Regions from separate parts of the Parabacteroides caeci genome, predicted to be linked through region 2. Evidence: riboswitches for the same ligand, from Rfam matches in the RefSeq annotation. Region 2 holds a riboswitch; each other region holds the start of a gene.
The links. Region 2 has a riboswitch for cobalamin ahead of NBH15_RS05985 (cysteine-rich CWC family protein). Riboswitches for the same ligand answer to the same signal wherever they lie in the genome.
Positions count from the first base shown of each region.

Region 1: another riboswitch for cobalamin. It lies ahead of NBH15_RS18840 (ABC transporter substrate-binding protein); the one in region 2 lies ahead of NBH15_RS05985 (cysteine-rich CWC family protein).
Region 3: another riboswitch for cobalamin. It lies ahead of NBH15_RS23020 (TonB-dependent receptor); the one in region 2 lies ahead of NBH15_RS05985 (cysteine-rich CWC family protein).
Region 4: another riboswitch for cobalamin. It lies ahead of NBH15_RS18925 (sirohydrochlorin cobaltochelatase); the one in region 2 lies ahead of NBH15_RS05985 (cysteine-rich CWC family protein).

Region 1 covers NZ_JAMOKT010000041.1:30,110-34,951, reverse strand. The annotation lists gene NBH15_RS18850 (ABC transporter ATP-binding protein) at 1-238, opposite strand, end outside; gene NBH15_RS18845 (iron chelate uptake ABC transporter family permease subunit) at 241-1,278, opposite strand; gene NBH15_RS18840 (ABC transporter substrate-binding protein) at 1,285-2,445, opposite strand; cobalamin riboswitch at 2,495-2,699, opposite strand; gene cobI (precorrin-2 C(20)-methyltransferase) at 2,765-3,463, shown strand; gene NBH15_RS18830 (hypothetical protein) at 3,541-3,993, opposite strand; gene NBH15_RS18825 (formate--tetrahydrofolate ligase) at 4,387-4,842, shown strand, end outside.
Region 2 covers NZ_JAMOKT010000008.1:67,669-72,510, forward strand. The annotation lists gene NBH15_RS05975 (acyl-CoA carboxylase biotin carboxyl carrier protein subunit) at 1-481, opposite strand, end outside; gene accC (acetyl-CoA carboxylase biotin carboxylase subunit) at 519-2,033, opposite strand; gene NBH15_RS05985 (cysteine-rich CWC family protein) at 2,035-2,250, opposite strand; cobalamin riboswitch at 2,310-2,507, opposite strand; gene NBH15_RS05990 (threonine/serine exporter family protein) at 2,644-3,411, shown strand; gene NBH15_RS05995 (threonine/serine exporter family protein) at 3,408-3,896, shown strand; gene NBH15_RS06000 (DUF6064 family protein) at 3,921-4,649, shown strand.
Region 3 covers NZ_JAMOKT010000060.1:20,516-25,357, reverse strand. The annotation lists gene NBH15_RS23025 (Ig-like domain-containing protein) at 1-181, opposite strand, end outside; gene NBH15_RS23020 (TonB-dependent receptor) at 206-2,566, opposite strand; cobalamin riboswitch at 2,698-2,900, opposite strand; gene NBH15_RS23015 (O-acetylhomoserine aminocarboxypropyltransferase/cysteine synthase family protein) at 3,020-4,300, shown strand; gene NBH15_RS23010 (DUF6383 domain-containing protein) at 4,589-4,842, opposite strand, start outside.
Region 4 covers NZ_JAMOKT010000041.1:47,984-52,825, reverse strand. The annotation lists gene NBH15_RS18935 (bifunctional aspartate transaminase/aspartate 4-decarboxylase) at 1-177, opposite strand, end outside; gene aspT (aspartate-alanine antiporter) at 606-2,303, opposite strand; cobalamin riboswitch at 2,444-2,639, shown strand; gene NBH15_RS18925 (sirohydrochlorin cobaltochelatase) at 2,757-3,653, shown strand; gene NBH15_RS18920 (hypothetical protein) at 4,083-4,526, shown strand; gene NBH15_RS18915 (DUF6261 family protein) at 4,533-4,842, shown strand, end outside.

The sequences.
Region 1 (4,842 bases), on a different contig from region 2:
CCTTATCACTATAGTCCTGTATATCGCGGGACAGTAGTGCTATTTCGCCCGACAGGCGAGGCTGGAAAGCGGATAATGTACGTAATAAAGTAGACTTTCCGACACCGTTGGCTCCCAGCAAGCAGGTTAATTCGCCACTATAGATCGTTGTCGTTATATGACTTGCTACCAGCTTTGTATCACTTTTAGAATGATAACCGATAGACAGGTCTTTTATCTGTATCGTTGCCTCTTTCATACTCATTCGTTCAATTCGTTCTTACGTTTGCGGAACAGGACGGAAGCTACTACCGGAGCTCCCACCAGGGCCGTTACCGAGTTGACCGGCAAGGCTCCTTCAAAGCCAGGCATACGAGCGATCAGGTTGCAGGCAAGCGCCAAGGCGGCACCGGCAAAAAGGACAGCCGGCATCAGTACGCGATGGTCAGAAGTCTGAAAGATGGCGCGGCAAAGATGCGGCACTGCCAGTCCCAAGAAGATGATCGGCCCGCAATAAGCTGTGACGATAGCCGTCAGCACACCCGCCGAAGTAATGACGAGCAGGCGCGCCCGTTTTATATTCAACCCCAGGTTACGCGCATATCCGTCACCCAACAACATCAGGTTCAGCGTCTTTATCAGCAGGAAGGAAAGAGGGATCAGCACCGCCATAATGATCACAAATAACATCATCTGGTTGCCCGATACACGGGAAAAACTTCCCAACCCCCAGATCACATAAGCACGGATATCCTCTTCCACACTAAAAAACTTCAATACCCCGATCACGGCATTCGCTACATAACCGATCATCACACCGATAATCAGCAACGTTACATTTCCTTTTACTTTCTGCGAGACATATACGATCAGAGCCATCACAGACAAAGAACCGATCACGGCTGCAACCGACAGGGCTATCTCCCCCATGAACCCCAGCTTGCTGAGCGCCACACCTCCCAGGCTGCCACTCAACAGGACGACAAAGGCAACACCCATGCTCGCCCCCGAACTGATACCCAATACGGAAGGTCCGGCAAGCGGATTACGGAACACGGTCTGCATCTGAAGCCCGCTGATCGACAATCCGGCACCGGCAACCAAAGCCGTCAGTGCCTGCGGGAAACGCGACTTCCAGATAATGTTCTGCCAGGTGACAGGCTCTTCGCCGCTACTGAAAATGATATGCCAGACCGACTGCAACGGGATGGAAACAGATCCCAGCACCAGATTCAGAAACAACAGGACAACGATGGTAACAACGATCAGAAGCATCAGGAAAGTATTCGAGTATTTCATCGTCGCTTATTTAAGTAAATCATAATAGACCGGTGTATGGTCCGGTAATAAGTCCGGATGGAAAATATGCAACAGGTCAGCCAGCAAGACCTCCGGCTCGGTAGGCATACTTTCGTAAAAAGGCTTCTCCCGCATGTTACAATAGATGACGTCTTTCTCCCTGAACGCACGGAAATCGGCATAACGCGGGTCTTGCTCCTTCAGGGCCTCATAACTGTATGTACCGGGATAACTGTTCACGATACGCCAGTAATCGGCATCGTCAGCCTGGTTGTATATCGTTTCAAAATCGAGCGTGACACCACCGGAACGGTCGTCGTCCTTCAGGAAATAATCGGCACCGGCATCCTTGAAGAGTTGCGCTAGGAAGCTCTTCCCGCCTACCGCATACCAGTTTCCTCCGTGTATCTCGCCGCTGAAGACGATCGGACGTTTCTTCACCTGTCCTTCGGCTGTCAGCGCTTTCAGTTCATTGTAACGTTTTTCTATGGCGGAGAACTTATCGTTCGCCTCTTTCTCCATACCGAGCAGCAATCCGACGAACTTGATCCATTCCGCCTGTCCCAGCGGAGTCGTTTCCTTATATCCCAAGTGCGGTACCAAAGGGATACCGACATCTTTCATTGTCTCATATCCGCCCCGTTTGAAAGGAGAAATAAGAATCAAGTCAGGATTGATGCTCATGATCACTTCGTTATCAAAATTACCCTCGATACCGATCTTGGCTGTCTTTCCTTCTTTCAGCTGCTTATTGACAGTCTGGTTGAAAAGATGACGGGTACTGGTGATGCCGACCACTTTATCTTCCGCCCCTAGCTTGATGAAATTGGATAGCTGCAATGAAGTCATGCAAATGGCACTACGCACAGGGATCTCGATAACCGTATAATCCGCAGGGATACCTTCCGGCTTCGTTCCGCGCTCTACCAAGGCATATTGGAAACGGGTGCTTTCTTCATTCTGGGGATCTTGTATATCCATCAGGATATAACCGTCGGCATAGGACAGTTGAAAACCTTTGGCATATTGCGGCGTAATATGCGCCTCACGATCAGCAGATGCTGTCTGCTGTGCCGAAACACTCTCCTTCTCCTCCCGATTTTCCTTCGATACACACGACGTTGCCAGTAATGCAACCAGGCAACAACCTGCTAAATACTTGTTCATATTCATATTTGTTTTTATCCGACACAAACTGTCCAAACCCACGAGGACAACTGTTATGCTAAAAATGGCAGGTCTTCTGACTTACTTCCATCCCGAAAGCCTTCCCGATCACCTACGGATCAGTGGCAAAAGGTATTATCGGAATGTTACGAAGTTTCACAGCAGCGTGGACTGTCCGGGATTTCCACCCGGTTCCCTTTTAATCTGTCTCCATGAACAGGAGTTTTACAGAACCTATTTCGATCGCAAAAGTAATAAGAAGTTTGCAACTTTGCACTATTTTCAGCACATTTGCACCCCAAATAAAAACAAGAATAAAATGACTTACCCGATCAGTTTCGTATCATTAGGTCCCGGCGAACCGGAACTTATCACAGTGAAAGGTCTCCGACAACTTCAGAAAGCAGATATTATCTACTGCCCAGCCACCCGTAACAGGCAGGGTGAAATCCTCTCGCGTGCCGCCGATATCGTACGTGCACTGGAAATAAACGAAACTGTCATCCGCTGCTTCATGCTCCCCATGAGCAAAGACCGCACGGAAGCCTGGAAAGCCTACGACGCCCTCTACAACGAAGCCGCCGCAAACTATGCGGAAGGCAGACAGATCGTTATCGTAGCCGAAGGCGATGCCGGCTTCTATTCTTCCATCCAGTATATATATGACAAGTTTATAGAGACGGGAATCGACGTTCAGCGTATTGCCGGAATCCCCGCCTTCATCGCTGCCGGAGCACTGGCCGGCTTGCACATTGTCAAACAGGAAGAACAGATCGTCGTTATTCCCGGCACTCCTTCCGCGGAAGAATTATCTGAAAAGATAAATGCCGGATACGTGATCGTCATTATGAAACTGTCGCAATGCGTGGAAGCCGTACATGCATGTATCCGCAAGCATCCGCAGACACAATTCCATTATTTTGAAAATGTAGGAACGGATAAGGAATACTACACCTCCGACCGGCAAATCATCGCAGAGAAATCTTTCCCTTATTTCTCACTGATGATCATACAATAAAAAAAGGGTGTAGCAGAAGAAACTTTTGCTACACCCTCAACTTAAAAATTACTATCCCGATTATTGTATCGCAAAAACTATACGGATTCTATGATACCGTTCAGACGGTTCATATGGTAGCGAAGCGACTGGACAGATTCCCAGTTCTGATGCCCCGACTTGCACAACTCACGTGCACTCACTAATACTCCTGAAATGTGACTGCTGATCTCTTCAATCTTTTTATTCGTTTCATTATAAAGAGTTTCAGTCTCTTCCGGTGAATAGATGGAAGCAGATTGTGCCAACGATTCAAGTAACTTCATCTGATAGACTCCGGCCCTGGGGATCAAGTTGCTGATGGCATAATGATGAAGATCCTGGATTTCCTTCTGCTTGGTGGTATCCCAACCGACATTATTCATACTCTCCGAAGAACCCATCTTCGAAAACATTCGAATACCCAAACAATCTGCAATTGTTCTAACCCATGATCCTGTCTCTGTTTCTCTTGAAACGACGCCTGCCAAACTAAATCTCATTGTTGCCATAATCAAATCTCCTTAATTACATAAACCGAAGTTTTTAAAATTGTTATTTACTTTCTTTTTATCACTCTAAACTTGCTGCTAGTTTCATTTTGTCATTGTGATGTCACAAAATTAGGCAAATTATCATACACCACAACCCTTTATCTATATTTTAAAGTTCTTTAATACAAGAACTGTCGAAATGCACTGTTTTTGCCAACCAAAGATTACAAATAAGTTGAAAAACGCACACTTCACTTAACAAAGAATCATCACCAGCCTCCTTTTTGTGACTTTTGTCAATATAACACCAATTTTACGCAGTTATCAGGCATTACAACCTTTCATTCTATCATTTTGTTATTTAATTAAAAATAATATACTTTTGTTGCCTCTTTAAACTTACATAAGCACATGAAATCGGATATAGAAATTGCAAGAGAAGTCTCCCTTCGCAAAATAAAGGAAGTTGCCACAGGTTTGGGTATTCCGCGCGAAGAAGTACAAAACTATGGTCGGTATATCGCCAAAGTGCCCCTTCACCTGATCGATGAAGAGAAAATCAAAAAACATAACCTGATCCTGGTAACGGCTATCACGCCTACCAAAGCAGGTATCGGTAAAACAACCGTATCTATCGGTCTGGCCCTGGGCCTGAACAAGATAGGTAAAAAGGCAGTCGCCGCCCTGCGTGAACCCTCGCTGGGTCCGTGTTTCGGAATGAAGGGCGGAGCAGCCGGAGGCGGATACGCACAGGTACTGCCGATGGAAAACATCAACTTGCATTTCACCGGCGATTTCCACGCGGTTACATCTGCCCACAACATGATCACAGCGTTGCTGGATAATTATATCTATCAGACACGCAAC
Region 2 (4,842 bases):
CCTGGTTGCTCGTCACCGAATCCCCTTCCTTTACCTGCACATCGCGTACCGTGCAGGCCGAACTTACCTTATAATTACTCTGCATCTTCATTGCTTCGATCACTACGACAATATCGCCAGGTTCGAGACGGTCGCCTTTCTGAACAGCAACCTTCACCACCTTGCCGGGCATCGGAGAAATAATCTTATTGTCCTGCCGCTCTTCGCTATTCCTGCGCATACGCAAATATTTCACCTGCGTATCAACAATATCCACACCATAAGAGAGGAAATGGGTATTCACCGTATAGTTTTTACCACTTTCTCCGCGGATCAGTTCTGCATTATACGAAACACCGTTGTGCAAAATAGAACAGGCGCCATTTTCGGCCATTACGACATCGACTTCATAAGGGATACCGTCAATAGTCAACCGGACTTTGTTTCCATCTTTACTGACCAACGAAACATCCGCAACTCTTTTTCCAATATGTATTTCCATAAATAATAATTATTCAATAGTGCTAATGTGCCGATTATTAAATACGCAGGACTCCTTTTTGTAATCCGAATTCACGCCAGCGGCTGATCGGACGATTGTCGGAAGCCTGACCGGATCTGTTTTCCTCCAGATTGACCAGATAATCTATATAGGCAGCGATCATAGCTATATTTTCAGTCTCTGTTCCACCCTCTTCTACGGGATGTTGCAATTGTCCGGCATTTTTTTCAATAAAAGAAGTATCATACTTTCCCTGCACAAAGTCGGATGTATCCATAATCCGACGTAAGTAACCGATATTCGTTTTCAACCCGGTAATCTTATGCTCATGCAATACCCGCCGCATGCGTTCGATCGCATATTGGCGCGTTGTCGCCCAAACGATCAGTTTTCCGATCATCGGGTCGTAATAAACCGGTATTTCATATCCTTCATACACATAACTGTCTACACGGACACCGATGCCGTTCGGCTCTGTCAATTGTTTAATGACACCGGGAGAAGGCATAAAACCGGCTTCTGTATCTTCTGCACAGATACGGCATTCAATGGCATGTCCGCGCTGGACGATCTCCTCCTGGCGGATATGGAGTGGTTCGTTGTTAGCCACCCGGATCTGTTCTTTTACCAGATCGACGCCTAAAACTTCCTCGGTAATCGGATGCTCCACTTGGAGACGCGTATTCATTTCCAGAAAATAAAAATTCCGATGTTTGTCCACCAAAAACTCAATGGTACCAGCACCGGAATAGTTGACAGCTTTTGCCGCAGCAACAGCCTTTTCACCCATATTTTTTCTTAACTCGGGAGTAATGAACGGAGACGGACTTTCCTCCACGATTTTCTGATTACGACGTTGAACGGAACATTCACGTTCGCAAAGATGGATTACATTCCCGTGATTGTCACCCAATACCTGAAATTCGATATGATGAGGTTCCTCTACGAATTTCTCCAGATAAACTGTGTCGTCACCAAAAGACGATAACGATTCCGAACGGGCAGAATGATAAGCTTCCACCACATCTTCTTCTTTATAGCTCAGTCGCATCCCTTTTCCTCCGCCTCCCATAGAGGCTTTCAGCATAACGGGGAAACCGATTTCCTTACATATCCGAACGGCTTCGGCAGCATCCTGCAACGGTTGTTGCGTTCCCGGAACAACCGGCACACCAGCCTCGATCATCCGCTTACGGGCTGATATCTTATCGCCCATCGCCTCCATCGTCTCAGCAGCCGGGCCAATAAAAATAATATTTTCCTCTTTACATCTGCGGGCAAAAGCTGCATTTTCCGAAAGGAAACCATAACCGGGATGAATGGCATCGGCTTTATGAATTTTTGCCGCTTGGATAATCTTTTCAATATCCAGATAACTATCTTTTGATGCAGCAGGCCCTATCAGGCAGGCCTCATCAGCATAAAGTACATGTCGTGCCGCCCGGTCAGCTTCCGAAAAAACAGCCACAGACTGTATTCCCATCTCCCGGCAGGAACGCATCACACGTACGGCGATCTCGCCACGGTTTGCAATTAATATCTTCCGTATCATATCAATGCTTTAAATGTTTATAACGGGGATTCACCTCACAGGCATAGAAATATTTCTTGATCTCATTCAAACAGGAGTTGCACAAACATCCCGGATAATGGACCTTCACATAAGCAAGCTGGAGTTCATCCAATTTCACAGGCACACAATGACAGGCGGATATATCATCTACCCGACAAACAAAAGAGCCCCCACAACGCGGACAATCTTTCTCCATAAATCTGATAAATTTAGAATAAACAATCATTTCGAACCCGTATCCTAACCCACGAGGATATGAGCCTTTAACGAACGGCAGGTCTTCTGACTGACTCCCATCCTGAAGCCTTCCCGACACATGTCAGTGGCATAAGTTGTTTTCAGGATGTTATTAGAGCTTCACAGCAGCGGGACTGTCCGGGATTTACACCCGATTCCCTTTTAATCTGTATTTCCAGAATCAAAAATACAGAACCATTTCGGTGCAAAACTACAAAAATAAAAGACAAAACAATGATATAAAATAAGTTTTTTATACTTTTGCGCCCCGGTTTAGGTTTATCGCCCGTTTTTCCGCCAGCAAAAAGAAACATTCCGGAATAAAATCCGGTTCATATATAAAAAGTACGACATGAGTAGAAATGAATCTTTGCTACCCGTAGCCAAATTCATCGCAGAGTACTCCGCCCATATGATGGGATGCGGGGTACACACATCCCGGGTAGTCCGGAGTTCCAAACGAATAGGAGAAGCATATGGCGCTGATGTTAAAATCAGCATTTTTCAGAAAAATATTATTCTGACGATCTCCGACAATGATACGAAAGAAACATACAGCGAGGTGATCGATATCCCCGCTCTTCCGATAAGTTTCGAGAAGAACGCCAAACTGAGCGCTCTGAGTTGGGAAACGTATGACAAACATTTGCCGTTGGAAGAATTAAAAGATAAATATGAGAAGATTATCGCCAGCCCGCATATCGATCCGCTTTTCGTTCTGATACTGGTGGGCTTTGCCAATGCCTCTTTCTGCCGCCTGTTTGGGGGAGACATAACCTCGATGGGGATTGTCTTTTCTGCGACTATCACCGGTTTTTTCCTGAAACAACAGATGCAGATCCGGAAATTCAATCATTACATAATCTTCGTGGTATCGGCCTTTATTGCATCGCTTTGTGCCTCTACAGCGTTGATATTCGACACGACCTCGGACATTGCACTGGCAACGAGCGTCCTGTTCCTGATACCGGGCGTACCGCTGATCAATGGGGTTATCGACATTGTCGAAGGGTATATACTGACCGGTTTTGCCCGGCTGGTCAATGCGCTGATGCTGATTATCTGTATCGCGATCGGGCTTTCTTTCACATTAATGATGGTAAAAAACAATTTGATATGATAGTATTGGATATTCTTTTAGACGGACTTTTTGCAGCCATTGCAGGTATTGGTTTCGGTGCGATTTCCGACCCACCCATGCGGGCATTTCCTTACATTGCCTTGCTGGCTGCCGTAGGCCATGCCTGCCGATTCTGCCTGATGACTTTCTTCGGGGTGGATATCGCTACCGCCTCCCTGTTCGGGGCATTGGTGATCGGATTCGGAAGTTTGTGGCTGGGAGGCAGGATTTACTGCCCGATGACAGTGCTTTATATCCCGGCTTTATTGCCGATGATCCCAGGCAAATTTGCCTACAACATGGTTTTCTCGCTGATCATGTTCCTCCAGACGATGGACGAACCGGTACAGAAAGCGAAATATATTGAAATGTTCATGTCGAACGGTTTCGTTACCTTCACCGCGATCTTCATGCTGACGGTCGGTGCGACACTGCCGATCTTCCTCCTGCCGGGTAAGGCTTTTTCATTAACACGACGCAAATAAAATCATCAGCATACGAATAACTCTATGGAAATTTTCTGGAAAACGATAGGACTCTACAATGCAGCAACCTGGGAATGGCAACTGGGAATTATCCTGATCGGGATAATACTGACCGTCCTGCTGACCCGCAACCCTCAGCCGTGGGTAAAGAACGGAATGAAAATCTATCTGATTGCCGTCTATCTGTGGATATCAGTCATCTACTACTACATCTACTGTGCCGAGCGCAGCTACAACGAAGTGATGGCCTTATTCTGGGCGATCATGGCGATACTATGGGGATGGGATGCCTTGTCAGGATACACCACTTTCGAACGTACCCGCAAATATGACTGGTTAGCGTACTTCCTGTTTGCCATGCCGTTTATCTATCCGCTTATATCGATGGCACGGGGACTGACTTTCCCGGAAATGACTTCGCCGGTCATGCCTTGTTCGGTCGTTGTTTTCACCATCGGACTCCTGTTGTTCTTCTCTAAGAATATCAACATGTTCATAATCCTGTTTCTGACACACTGGTCGCTGATCGGCTTGTCGAAAACATATTACTTCAATATCCCGGAAGATTTCCTGCTGGCCAGTGCTTCCGTCCCGGCGTTATATCTTTTCTTCAAAGAATATTTCGCCAACAACCTGCACACCGGCTCGAAGCCGAATGCGAAATATGTAAACTTATTACTTATCCTGGTCTGCGTTGCCATTGGGATATTACTGACGACAACCATGTTTATCGAATTACTGAAAGACAAATAGCAATCCGAATAAGCAATTATAGATATTTCGTACCATCAACAGACAGGGCGATCGACCGGAATCGCCCCTGTTTTTTTCTGTTTTTTTGCATAAACAATTGATACATTTCACATTATACCCCATTATCACCAAACAGCCTTTTTGGGAAAACTTTTTATCATCAAAACCTTCAAAGTTTTCCATTTTTACAAAT
Region 3 (4,842 bases), on a different contig from region 2:
CCGGGGCGACGGTAGCCGTCAGTGTTCCTGTAGTTCCCGTCTTCAAGGCTAATGTAGTCGGGGAAACTGTGACTGCGGTAACAGGCACGTCTTTTACTTCATCGTCATCAGAACAAGCCGTGAATGCAAATGAGATCAGGGCTGTCATGAAGGCTAACAAGGCAAATTTGAACTTCTTCATTTTCTTTTGTTTTTAATATGAATGTTAATTAATAAAGACTCTGAATTTCGCAAAGAAAGCACGTCCGGGCTTTTGCAGCTTATAATTGTCGTAAGCCGTTTCATCGAGGAAGTTGGTACACTCCAATGCGATATTGTAGCGATCATGCTTCCATGAGTAAGTAGCATTGGCATTGCAAATGTGTTGCGAGGGAATACGCGCCTTTGTATCACGGTTGCCATAGGCTTCCCAGGTCAGAAAATACCAATGTACCCACTGGAACGTACAACCTAACCGCAACTTGCCGCCTTGTTGCCAAAGGTTACGGAACGTATAACTTGCCTCCGCACTGCCGAACAGCCAGGGACGGTTAGGCACAAGGTTGTTGTAGGTGGCAGAAGGCTTGCCGTCTTCCTTATACTTCTGCTGGTCGCGGGCATCCTGGTAACTGACATTAGCCATGAGTTGCAACCGTCCGTCCCAGTCGTAGCTGACTTCACCTTCCACTCCTTTGATATGAACAGCGGGATCGTTGACATACTGCAACATACCTTCTTTTTCGATAACGGAAGTTTGTATATAGTTGTCCACATAACGCAGAAAACCGTTTGCCTCGTAATAGACGGTATGACGGGCGGCCGGACGCCATGTCCCGAACAAGGCTAAATTAACATTGTTACTCTTCTCCGGCTCTAACGCCACATTGGCATAGACAGTCGTTCCGTTGCCTAACAGTTCCCGGGCAATAGGCAAACGTACACTATGCTCGTATGAAATCTTTACCGCCAACGGGTTGAAGAACGTATAACGCAGTCCGGCTCCGTATCCTAAATAGTTTTTCGTAGTCGAACCTTGTACCTTGTCCGAGCCGGTTACGGTGGATTGATCGGTCTGCCGGATATTGGGATGGTTCACGTAGTCTTTGGCAAAGAATACATTCTGCATCTTGCCGTCGAAAAGCGATTGACTGTAAGTCAGTCCGACGATATGTTTGGTTACCGCATCGTTAGACGGCTCGAAACTCTGGTCTAAATCGTCGTAGCGGTCGTTGCCCGTCCGGCTCAGATTATAGTTCAGGTTAAAGCCGTGATGCTCATTCAGCTGATAATCCAAATTGGCACGAGCAATAGTCAGCGGACGCTTATAGTGACGTATGGAGCGTTCGCCGCCACGGATTTCGTTGCGTTGACTCACGATGTAGCCTCCGTCCCAATAATATTTACGGTAGGCGGTATCAATGGTGATGGAATGATCCCATGTGTGTGACAAGGTCGCCTTCAATGTCATGTTTTCTGTGAGAAAGTTGCATTTGTTGTACCGTGCCGACACATTCCACGCATCCGAATTACGCTCCGCCATGCCATACACTTTGGTCTGTACGGAGCCGGTTTGCAGTTCCTTGTCTGTTTTGGAATAAGATGCCGACACAAAGAATTCGTCCGCCCAAAATTTGCCTACCATTCCTGCTTCTATCTGTGCTAAAAGCGAAAAATAACCGTCATGGAAACGTTTGGGATTGCCATAGATGAATTGGTCGCCAGTCTCGTCACGCATCTGAACATCCTTCATCCGGTAGTCATTTTTCGAATAGTTGATGCCAACGGTAGGACGCACAATCAAGCCTGTGCGTTGTTCCACAAACAGTGCATTCAGGTCGGCACTGTGTGTATGAAAGGAACCAATACTGTAAGATGCATCCAGAAAGTTCTCCTTCTCCGCCTTGGTAATAATGTTGACGGCACCGCCCAATGCATCCGTTCCCAACGAAGCAGGCACTACCCCTTTATAGATCTCCACCCGGTCAATCAGGTTGACAGGCAGATTGGCAAGCGTCACATTACTACCCTTACTGTCCAAAGGCACGCCATCGATGAAATAACGGACAGAATTACCCGATAACCCGTTGATGGAAAGATCAAAATCGGAACCGACTCCTCCTTCTTCCCGGACCTTTATTCCAGTCGTCCGGTTCACTATATCAGTCAGATTCTTCAACGAGTTGATCTGCGATTTTACATCAAGGGCATTTACAGAGAAAGCACCTTCCTTGATCTTCTGTGTTTTCGATTTGCCATACACCTCGACTGTGTTCAGGGTAACGGAATTTTCAGCCATAACGAAATCGAGCGTCTTGTTCCTGCGGATATCGAGAGTTGTTTTTATTGTATTATAGCCCAGTAGGGTAATTATAAGGGTATGTTTTCCTGGTTTCATGCTTAGTGAATAGCGCCCCCGGTCGTCGGTGTATGTCCCTGCCGTCGTATTTTCGATGGCAACAGTAACCGTAGGAAGCGGAGCACCATCTTCTCCCCTCACCTCTCCGGACAGCGTGACCCTGTCTTGCGCCGCCAGACTTACAGGGAACAAACAAATAAACAACAAAAATACATGTATGAAACCTCTCATTCCATCAAAAACATTATATATTAACGACAGGCTTTCGATAAAACTGAACGGAACACATGAACAGCCAGAACTCTCTACAGGATACAACCAAGTCCTTACTTACATGTTTTTCAGCCTTATTCCTCGAAAGCTTAAAACTACTGATTCTGGCAGGTCTTCTGACTTACTCCGTCATTGAACGTCCTTCCCATTCATTGCGAACAGTGGATTGAGTTGTGTTCAACGACTTTGGCGGAGCTTACAGCAGCGGGTCTGTTCAGGATTTTCACCTGATTCCCTTTTCATCACTTTTCCGTAGAACTGGATTTGTGACACCAAAACCGGGGACAAAGGTAAAGATTATTTTTAAACAGTACCCTATTTTTTATAAATGATCGTAGATTTGTATTAATGGAACGAACTATTCTTTACTTTTGTCAGCAGAATATAATTACATAGCAAACATTTAATAATATGAGCAATTCATTCAAGCCGGCAACTTTGTGTGTGCAGGGTGGCTGGCAACCTAAAAAAGGAGAACCGCGCGTTCTGCCTATCTATCAGAGTACTACCTTCAAGTATGAGACCAGCGAACAGATGGCGAAACTGTTCGATCTGGAAGAGAGTGGTTATTTCTATACCCGTCTGCAAAACCCGACCAACGATGCCGTTGCATCCAAGATCGCCGCTTTGGAAGGTGGTGTGGCAGCAATGCTGACTTCATCGGGACAGGCTGCCAACTTCTTTGCCTGTTTCAATATCTGCGAAGCCGGCGACCATATCGTAAGCGCAACCGGTATTTATGGCGGTACATACAATCTGTTGTCCGTTACCCTGAAAAAGCTGGGCATCGAATGTACATTCATCAACCAGGATGCCAGTGAAGAGGAGATCAGTAAGGCGTTCCGCCCGAATACAAAGTTATTGTTCGGTGAAACGATCTCCAACCCGGGAGTGATGGTACTGGATATTGAAAAGTTTGCCCGTATCGCTCACAAACATGGCGTTCCATTGATCATCGACAATACATTTGCCACACCGATCAACTGTCGCCCATTCGAATGGGGTGCCGATATCATTACGCATTCTACGACCAAATATATGGACGGACATGCGACTGCCGTCGGAGGTTGTATCGTCGACAGCGGTAACTTCGATTGGGAAGCGCATGCAGACAAATACCCGGGTCTCTGCCAGCCGGATGATTCTTATCACGGCCTGACTTACACAAAGACATTCGGGAAACTGGCATATATCACTAAGGCTACCAGCCAGTTGATGCGTGACCTGGGTTCTATCCAGTCTCCGCAAAATGCTTTCCTGCTGAACCTGGGACTGGAAACATTGCATCTACGCATGCCGCAACATTGTAAAAACGCACTAGCCGTAGCTAAATGGCTTCAGAATTGCGACAAAGTAGCCTGGGTAAACTATCCGGATCTGGAAGGAAATAAATATTACGAACTGACAAAGAAATATCTTCCGAACGGTTCATGCGGTGTCCTGTCATTCGGCTTGAAAGGCGGACGCGAGGTATCTATCAAATTTATGGACAGCCTGAAACTGGCAGCTATCGTTACTCATGTGGCCGATGCCCGTACTTGTGTGCTTCATCCGGCAAGCCATACGCATCGCCAGTTGACCGACGAACAATTGAAGGAAGCCGGTATCGCTCCGGACCTGATCCGTTTCTCTGTCGGCATCGAAAGTGCGGACGATATCATTGCGGATATCGAGCAGGCTTTAAATCAGTAATCAATAGTTATTCAACAGGAAATCGTATTGTATAGAATACGGTTTCCTATTAAACATAATGAACTCCGTTTCCAGGAGCTCATTAAAAACAAAACCCCGATGGTATTAAATACCGCCGGGGTTGTTTTTTGTCCATTTCCTCCCTTCGCAGGGATACTCATGGATGAACTTTATTTTATTTTTATTACTAAAATTACGCTTCCAATCTGTTCGCCTTCACAGGCTACTTGCCCTTCCCCATAGGGGAAAGGCAGAGAAGCTATTTTCTATTTAATTATTCTTTAATTCTTATTTTACGATTGCTTTAACAGCAGCTTCGCCTTCAACAGCTACAACTACGATACCTGCAGGAGCAGAGATAGTTGCTTCGTCAGAAGAAAGAACTGTGCTAGCAATTGTCTGACCAAGAACGTTGCTGATAGTAACAGTCTTATTAGCAGCACCCTTGATTGTGATGTCACCGTTACCAGCGATTACAGTTACAGCAGAAGTTGTGATATCTTCAGTATCTGTAGCCATTTCATCATTTTCGATGTTTTCAA
Region 4 (4,842 bases), on a different contig from region 2:
TGGCGTGGTAGCAATCCAGTTCGGGTTGCCACGACCGGCATTCAACATGATGTGGGTACTCTTGCGGGCACTCTCGTCGGCTAACCGGATCAGTATGTCTTTTAATTCGAACGGACTGATCTCCGACATTTTCTTTTCGTATTCACGGGTGACTACGATTTTATTGTTTTCTTCCATATTATATATAATGTATAATTATTAATTTCTATTTTTATCAGATATGAGTGTTTGTTTATAGCAACTGGTTGTACCTGGCTCCCCTCTCGAGAGGGGGAAGGGGGTGTGTTATATCCCCGCCATACAACCACCATAATCAGAGTCACTTGACTATTACAGGTTCATTTGCCGTTTGCTTCAGCTGACGGTTTACAAGTTGTTTCTCTCTTTTGGCTTCAGCCACATTTCTCCTAGATAGAAAACTGTAAGAAATAGGACTAAAGTCTAATGAGATAGACCATTTACTAATCCGTCAGCTGAAGCAGACGGCAAATAAACCTGTTACAAGGCTTGTTTTATTGACTGGCTTTAACACACCCCCTACCCCCTCTCAAGAGGGGAGCCAGGTACAACCAGTCAATAAACAGATAGTTCAATTATTTCTATATTTACATTAGCAAGATAATCACCACTCCCCAGATAATCAGCAAGGTGTTACCGACAGCATAAGTAACTGTATATCCTAACGCCGGTGTTTGGCTTTCCACCGCATCTTCTATCGCACCGAGGGCGGCTGTTGTCGTTCGTGCTCCTGAAGTACAACCCAGTGTAATGGCTGGATGGAATTTAAAGAGATAGCGGCCCATCAGGACACCGGCTATCAGCGGAATGGTCGTAGCCAGCGCTCCGATAATGAACAGACTCACGCCTACTTCTTTGAAGCCGGTCACAAAACTCGGTCCGGCCGTAATACCGACTACGGCAATGAACATATTCAGCCCTACATTATTTAATACCCACAAGGAAGGTTCAGGAATACGTCCGAATGTCGGGTGTTTGGAGCGAAGCCATCCGAATACCAGTCCTGCAATCAATGCCCCGCCACTCGTACTCAGGCTGATCGGTATATTTCCGAAATGTACCACCAACGAGCCGATCACGCCACCGATAAAGATTCCCAGGCCGACAAAGATCATATCCGTCTGGTTGGTCGGTCGGTCGGCATAACCCAAAGTTGCAGCCGCGGCATTCACCTCCATCTTGGTACCTACCAGTTCGAGCATATCGCCCGGATTAATTTTTGTCGCAGCCAGCACAGGTATATTGACACCCGCACGTTTGATACTTTTAATGCTGACGCCGTGCATCACCTTTTCACTGCGGAGACCGGCTATAGTCATTCCCGAAAACTTCTTACGGGAGATCAGCACGGGCAATGTCTCTGCCGGGAAGTCCAACAATTCAAGGTCGTTCACTTCGTCGCCGATCCAGTCTTCTTCTCCAATCACAAATTCACGGCGACCGCTCAACACCACCTCGTTCCCTTTCTGAAGCATCAGGTCCGGTTTCACATCATACACTACATTACTGATACGTACGCGTTCCACAAACAGACGACGCCCCTGCCCTTCCAGATAATCTTCCAGTTCCTGTACGGTCTTGCCCGCCCCGAACCAGTCATTACTGATCTTATAAGCCCGAAAAGTGATGGGACGTGCTGCCGGCATAAAACCGGGTTGCTCGCTTTCGTCGTCAGTACCCATCTTTGCTTCCAGTTCTTTACAAGCCTTCTTTACCGAAGGCAGTCCGCCCAGCAAACGGGGAGCCACATCGCTCATCAGCCACGCAGAACCGGCCGTACCGAAAATATAACAGACGGCATAAGTCACAGGCATCACATTGATTATGGATGTTTTGTCCGCCGCACTCAGCCCGCTCTGATTGATCGTATCTTCCGCTACCCCCAGCACCGCAGAGATTGTCTGCGAACCAGCCAACAATCCAGCCGCTTCTCCTGCATTATAGCCCATCAGCTTGGCAAGCAAAAAGGGAACAAACAGAGAGAACAAACACATCAGTACGGCAAAAAGCATCTGCGGAAGTCCCTCCTTTTTCAGCCCACGGAAGAACTGCGGACCGACACTATATCCCACGGCAAAAAGGAACAGAAGGAAGAATACGGATTTAATAGGTGTCCCGATATCGATATGCAATTGTCCGATTAATACACCGACCAGCAATACGCTGGTAACTGTTCCCAAAGAAAATTTACCTATCTTAAATTTACCTATCCAGAAACCGAAAGCCAGTGTCAGAAAGATAGCCAGTTCCGGATAGTGTTTGAGCAAATCAGCAAACCACTCCATATATACAATTGTTTGACGTTAATAATAAGACATATTCCATGTCCGGTTTTATTGTGGTAAATGGAACACAATCCATGGGAAAGTTGTTGCGGGAGATTCAATTAAGAGATTATAAAAGCTCCCTTATTTTAAATAAATTCCTATCTTTGTCCCGCTTTGGTGATACGTCAGCCTCCGGTTGCCGTATAAAAGGGAATCCGGTGAGAATCCGGAACAGTGCCCGCTACTGTTAAGCCCGCTATAAAAGGAAAACATGCTTACACCACTGTCCGTGACAAGGATGGGAAGGTCGTTTTCCGGGCAAGTCAGGAAACCTGCCAGACAGATAAATCCGTTCTCCCGGGGCCAGGAGGGCTATTATGAACATAAAACAAATCTCTTTCAATGAAAAAGAAATGTCTGCTGACAGCCTTTCTTGTAGGTTGTTCAATGAGTATGTCTTTTGCACACGGTATGTTGCAGGAGGCAGTGACCGACATCCCTGCCAGGGCCGTTCCCCACGATGACGGCGAAGGAAATTTTAAACCCTCTGACCTGTTTGCTTCTATGCAGGCAGGCGATAAGGCCGCTCTGCTGATGGTCCATTTTGGAACCACCTACGACAAAACACGCCAACTGACGATCGACGCCATCAACAACAAAGCGAAAGAAGCATTCAAAGGTATCGAAGTACGCGAAGCCTATACCTCACGCATCATTATTCGCCGCCTGAAAACACGGGGTATCGAAAAACTCAACCCCACTGAAGCACTGAAACAACTAAAAGCGGATGGTTTCACCCATATCTTGATCCAGTCTACGAACATTATTGAAGGTGTAGAAATGGAATCCCTCCGCAAAGATATCGCCTCACTGGAAAAAGAGTTCAAGGATATCCGTATCGGAAACCCGCTGCTGTACACTCCCGAAGATTATGAAAACGTCATTGCAGCTATTGTCCGGAAAGGAGCCAAGGAAGGAGCTACCGTCCTGGTGGGACACGGCACCTACACTCCTTCGACTGCACAGTATGCCATGACCGATTATATGTTGAAAGCAAAAGGCTATACTGATTATTATGTTACAACGATAGAAGGTTATCCCACTTTCGACGATATGCTTGCTAAGCTTGAAGCTGCCAAAGTAAAGAAAGTCATGCTGATGCCTTTCATGTTCGTTGCCGGTGATCATGCTAATAATGACATTGCAATCGACATGAAAAAAGAACTGGAAGATAAAGGCTATGAAGTTTCCATATTTATGCAAGGATTAGGACAAAACATAGATATTCAGAATATATTTATCGAACATGCAAAGTTTGCGGCTAAACATAAAATGATTAATATTACAGAAAAGAAGAAACAATTATGAATAATTAATGTTTTTAACAAAAATGATGCGAGTATCGTGGATAAGAAAATATAGATTTATATTTTAATTCACATTATTCGCATTATATTCTCCTATTTATATTTAACTAATCAATATTATATATATATTTGTAGATCATATGATATATAATGCATCTTGATAAAATATTACTCTATGATAAATGACATATCATGCATCGCGATAAAGCATTTCTCTATAACAAATAGCATATCACACATCGTGATAAGATATTTCTCTATAATAAATAGTATATTATATATCATGATAAAGCATTTCTCTATGAGAAATAATGCATCACGTATCGTGATAAGATATTTTATTATAATAGATAAGACTTTCAGGACTAAAATAAATATTTTTCCATCAATTTGTCAAATTTAATTTATTAACCTTATAATATAATATATCATGAAGACTATCAACAAATTAGTTTATGCCAATTCATTAAGAATCGAAGAAGCAAATGTATTTATTAATTCATCAATTGATATTTTTGAATCATATTTAAATCAGGGAGGAGGGGAAGATCGTCCTGAGATTGAAATGTTAAGTATACAGGATGAAAATTTATCAAATTATCTGAATGAATTAAAAAGTTATTATAATGAATTTTATTCTACACTAGATGTTCCTATAAAATTACTTGAAACAGATGAATTATCTATAATTAATAAAACACGTATCAGATATGTCGGAGATATTAAACGAATTGTTATGATGCAAAATAAAAGTAATCCGTCTGAATCATCAAAAATTCTCTGGAATTATTTATCTGCTATAAAAAATCTAAATAAAAAAAGCTTTATCGAAGTCACAGGACATATCTCTAATCTATTGAAAGAGTTAAAATAAGATGATATGAATCAACATTGTACTAATTTAAAAATCACGACCCTAATACAAAAATTAACTGAAGAACAAAATGCATTTATTGCACTTTATAAGAAAAGAGGATATACAATTGAGACACGCGTTATTAATTCTTATCCTTCAAAAGTAAAATGTTTGAAAAAATATGCAGAAATAATTAATTATACCAATTCAATGGTTATCTATAATGTAGATACTAATTATGATGATTTGATTGATAATATGAATGCACTTGTAAATCCAATGAATACAATAATGCGTTCACGTTATAGTTTCAAAAAGAAAGAAGATGATAGAC